2 regions of the Patulibacter defluvii genome follow, and region 2 is predicted to be linked to the other one. Evidence: riboswitches for the same ligand, from Rfam matches in the RefSeq annotation. Region 2 holds a riboswitch; the other holds the start of a gene.

Region 1 (2,197 bases), on a different contig from region 2:
GGGTCGAACGGGACCGCGTTGCGGTTGACCGTGATCCCGACCTCGTGCAACCGATCCTCCGCCTGCTGACCGTCCAACGCGGTCTCGCGCAGATCGACGAGGACGAGGTGGACGTCGGTGCCGCCGGTCAGCACGGTGATCCCGTTGCCGGCCGCCAGCAGCTGCTCGGCCAGGACGCGCGCGCCGTCGATGGTGCGCTGCTGCCGCTCCCGAAACTCGTCGGAAGCCGCGATCTTCAACGCGACGGCCTTGGCCGCGATCACGTGCTCCAACGGGCCGCCCTGCTGGCCGGGGAAGACCGCGCTGTTGATCTTCTTCGCGTGCTCCTCCCGACAGAGGATGATCCCCGACCGCGGCCCACCCAACGTCTTGTGCACCGTCGTGGACACGACATCGGCGTAGGGGACCGGCGAGGGGTGCAGGCCGGCGGCGACGAGGCCGGCGAAGTGGGCCATGTCGACGAACAACAACGCCCCCACCTCGTCCGCGATCTCCCGAAAGCGCGGGAAATCGAGCTGGCGCGGGTAGGCCGACCAGCCGGCGACGATCAACTTCGGCCGGGTCTCGCGGGCGATCCGCGCGACCTCGTCCATATCGATCCGGGAGGACTCGCGATCGACCTCGTAGGCCACGATCTCGTACAACCGCCCCGAGACGTTGAGCTTCATCCCGTGCGACAAGTGACCGCCGTGAGCGAGGGAGAGGCCCATGATCCGATCACCGGGCTGCAGCAACGCGTGGTAGACGGCGTTGTTGGCCTGCGCGCCCGCGTGCGGCTGGACGTTGGCGTGCTCGGCCCCGAACAACGCCTTCGCGCGATCGATCGCCAACTGCTCGATCACATCGACATGCTCACAACCACCGTAGTAGCGACGCCCCGGATAGCCCTCGGCGTACTTGTTCGTCAACACGCTGCCCTGGCACTCCAGGACCGCACGCGGAACGAAGTTCTCCGACGCGATCATCTCCAACGTCTCCTGCTGCCGCCGCAACTCCAACCCCAACGCCTCCGCGACCTCGGGATCGACATCGACAACCGACGCGTTGAAGAAATTCGCAGGCAGGGTGGACACGGGCGTCTCCTCGGAGGTGGCTGGCGGGTGCCCAGGCGCGCGGCGATGAAGGTGTCGCTCCCCGGTGGTCGGTTCCACCCTGAGCCCGCACGGGGCTCGCGGCGCCAGTCGCGACCCGATCGATGCTAGCGAGGCCGGCGGTCCCTCGCCGACCGCCGCGCGACGTCCGTCAGGCCGCGGCGGGCGGCAGGCCCTCGCCGCCGCGCTCGACGTCGGCGATCTCGTCGATCCGGCGCTCGTGGCGGCCGCCCTCGAAGGCCGTCGTCAGGAAGGCCTCGACGATCGGCTCCGACGCCTCGGGCGTGATCCGCGCCTGCGACAGGCCGAGCACGTTGATCCCGTTGTGCAGCCGCGCCATCGACGCCTCGTCGGCGTCGTGGGCGTTGACCGCGCGGATCCCGTCGATCTTGTTGGCGGTGATCGTCACGCCGTTGCCCGAGCCGCAGACGACGACCGCGCGATCGGCCTGGCCGGCGGCCACCGCCCGCGCCGCCGCGGCGGCGAACGAGGGATAGTCGGTCGAGGCGTCGGAGCTGGTGCCGACGTCGGTGACCTCGTGGCCGCCCGCGTCGAGGCGGGCCTTGACGTGCTCCTTGAGCGCGAAGCCGGCGTGGTCCGAGGCGACGACGATCCGCATGCGCTGATCGTACGGGCCGGCCGCCCTCGTCGTCGTCGCGTGGCGGCTCAGCCCCGACGTTCGGGGCCGATCCGCCCCGCGAGCCGGGCGGCGACCGTCGCGGTGGGGACGACGCCCTCGCGGACGATCCGCCAGCCGTCGCCGCGCAGGTCGACGATCGTCGACGCGGTGCCGGGCCGCGGACCGCGGTCGACCACCAGCCGGCAGCCGTCGAGGACGTCGTCGGGGACCGCGTCGAGGGTCGCCGGGTCGGGTCCGCCGGCGTGGTTGGCGCTGGTCTGGGCGATCGGTGGCGCGTCGACCGGCTCGGCCAGGTCCGGCACCCGGATCCCCAGGCTCTCCGGATCCTCGCCCGTGACCGCGGCGAACCGCCGGCGCGGGTTCGGCACCAGCAGCCCGAGCGGTCCCGGCAGCAGCGCGGCGATCGCCTCGGCCAGCGCGCCGGGCAGCGGGCCCAGCGCCTCGAGCGCCGCCTCCACCGACCAGA
Region 2 (2,197 bases):
GAGAGCAGGCCGCTGAGCAGGTCGGCCTCGTCGTAGCGGGTGGTCACGCGGACGTCGCCGGGACCGACCTTCTCCGAGAACGGGTGGGTCGAGACGTCGAGCCGCCAGCGCTCGTCGTCGAAGCCGATCGTGCGGGCGATCTCCAGCGCCAGCGTCTGCTGTTCCGCGGCCGGGAACGGGCCCGTCAGCGGGTCGGGCAGCGGCTTGCCGGCGATCGCCGCGATCAGCGGCCGCAGCCCGGCCTGGAGCCGGTCGAAGACGTCCCGCACCTCGGCGGTCGTCATCCCCGGCTCGAACTGGTCGAGCAGCGGGTCGTAGGGGTGGGCGGCGTCCGGGAAGCAGGCCGCGACCCGCCGCCGCAGCTCCAGGTTGCGCTCGAGCGCGGGGGCGAAGAGGGCGAAGTCGCTGGTCTCGCGGGCCCGCTGCCAGACCGGCTGGGCGTCGGCCGCGGCGGCGGCGATCTCGGCCACCAGCTCGCCCGGGATCCGGCGCGCGTGCTCGTGGTCGCGGCGCACGGCCCGGATCAGGCCCGGGTCGGCGCCGGCCGCCTCGGCCTCGTCGAGCATCCGCCCCAGCTCCGGGTCGACCAGCCGCTCGTGGGCCAGCCGCTCGATCGTCCCGCCGGCGCGGCCGCGGGCGGCGGTCCCGCCGGGCGGCATCACGACCTGCTGGTCCCAGCCCAGCACCCGCGCGGCGTGCTGCAGGTCGTCCAGCTCCTGCAGCCGGGCGCGCAGCTGGGGGTGGGGGAGCGGGGACGCGTCGGCGTCGGGACGGGAGACCATGGCGCGACGCTATCGAACGCTCCCGCCGCTCCCCGCCGGCCGTCCGGTGAGCGTTCGGTGAACGGCCTCGGGCGGCGGCGGCCCTTCGCTATCCTCCAGCGGGCCGTCGCGACTGGCGCCAGCGGGTGGAACCGACCACCGGGGAGCGACGGCACACCACCGCCGCGCGCCTGGGCACCGACGTCCACTCCCCTGAAGGAGCCGCATGACCGGACCCAGCCAGAACACCGACGCGGCGATCGCGCTGCCCGACGACCTCAAGCCCGCCGACGGCCGCTTCGGCTGCGGCCCCTCGAAGGTCCGCCCCGAGCAGCTGACGGCGCTGACGACCGCGGTCGCGCCCGACGGCGCGCAGATCATCGGCACCTCGCACCGCCAGGCGCCGGTCAAGGACACCGTCAAGCGGGTCCGCGACGGCCTGGCGCAGCTGTTCTCGCTGCCGGAAGGCTACGAGGTGCTGCTCTCCAACGGCGGCACCACCGCCTTCTGGGACGCCGCCACCTTCGGCCTGATCGAGCGGCGGGCGCTGAACCTCGTCTACGGCGAGTTCTCCTCGAAGTTCGCGAAGGCGTCGCAGCAGGCGCCGTTCCTCGACGACCCGGTCGTGGTCGAGGCCGCCCCCGGCACCGCGCCGACGGCCGAGCAGCTGAGCGAGGCGCTGGCGGCGAACGCGGTCGACGTGATCGGCTGGGCCCACAACGAGACCTCGACCGGGGTCGCGGTCCCGGTGGTCCGGCCGGCGGGCGCGGGTGACGCCCTGGTGATGGTCGACGCCACCTCCGGCGCCGGCGGCCTGCCGGTCGACGCGTCGCAGGCCGACGTCTACTACTTCGCGCCCCAGAAGTGCTTCGCCTCCGACGGCGGGATCTGGTTCGGGCTCTTCAGCCCGGCCGCGATCGAGCGGATCGAGCGGATCGCCGCCTCCGACCGCTGGGTGCCGGCCTTCTTCGACCTGAAGACGGTGCTCGACAACTCGCGCAAGCAGCAGACGTACAACACGCCCGCGCTGGCGACCCTGCTGCTGATGGCCGAGCAGCTGGACTGGTTCAACGGCAATGGCGGGCTCGACTGGGCCGCCGGCCGCAGCGCCGAGTCCTCGGGCCACCTGTACCAGTGGGCGACGGCGTCGTCGTTCGCCACCCCCTACGTCGCCGACCCCGCGCACCGCTCGGCGGTCGTCGCCACGATCGACTTCGACGACGCGATCGACGCCGCCGCGGTCGCCGCGACCCTGCGCGCGAACGGGATCGTCGACGTCGAGCCCTACCGCAAGCTCGGCCGCAACCAGCTGCGCGTCGCCTGCTTCCCGGCGATCGACCCGTCCGACATCCGCCAGCTGACCGCCTCGATCGACTACGTCGTCGAGCGGCTCGCCGCCTGACCGACCCCAAGGAGACCACCACCGCCATGTCCGA

The links. A riboswitch is a leader RNA that binds a small molecule or an ion and turns the genes downstream of it on or off. The one in region 2 is predicted to bind ZMP and ZTP.
Region 1: linked by a shared signal. The riboswitch ahead of glyA (serine hydroxymethyltransferase) and the one ahead of serC (phosphoserine transaminase) in region 2 are both predicted to bind ZMP and ZTP.

Annotation. Positions count from the first base shown of each region.
Region 1 is NZ_JAWZSQ010000007.1:87,839-90,035, forward strand. It holds gene glyA (serine hydroxymethyltransferase) at 1-1,073, opposite strand, end outside; ZMP/ZTP riboswitch at 1,096-1,195, opposite strand; gene rpiB (ribose 5-phosphate isomerase B) at 1,243-1,710, opposite strand; gene prmC (peptide chain release factor N(5)-glutamine methyltransferase) at 1,758-2,197, opposite strand, start outside.
Region 2 is NZ_JAWZSQ010000043.1:2,269-4,465, forward strand. It holds gene SH587_RS24085 (carboxypeptidase M32) at 1-782, opposite strand, end outside; ZMP/ZTP riboswitch at 881-965, shown strand; gene serC (phosphoserine transaminase) at 988-2,163, shown strand; gene serA (phosphoglycerate dehydrogenase) at 2,190-2,197, shown strand, end outside.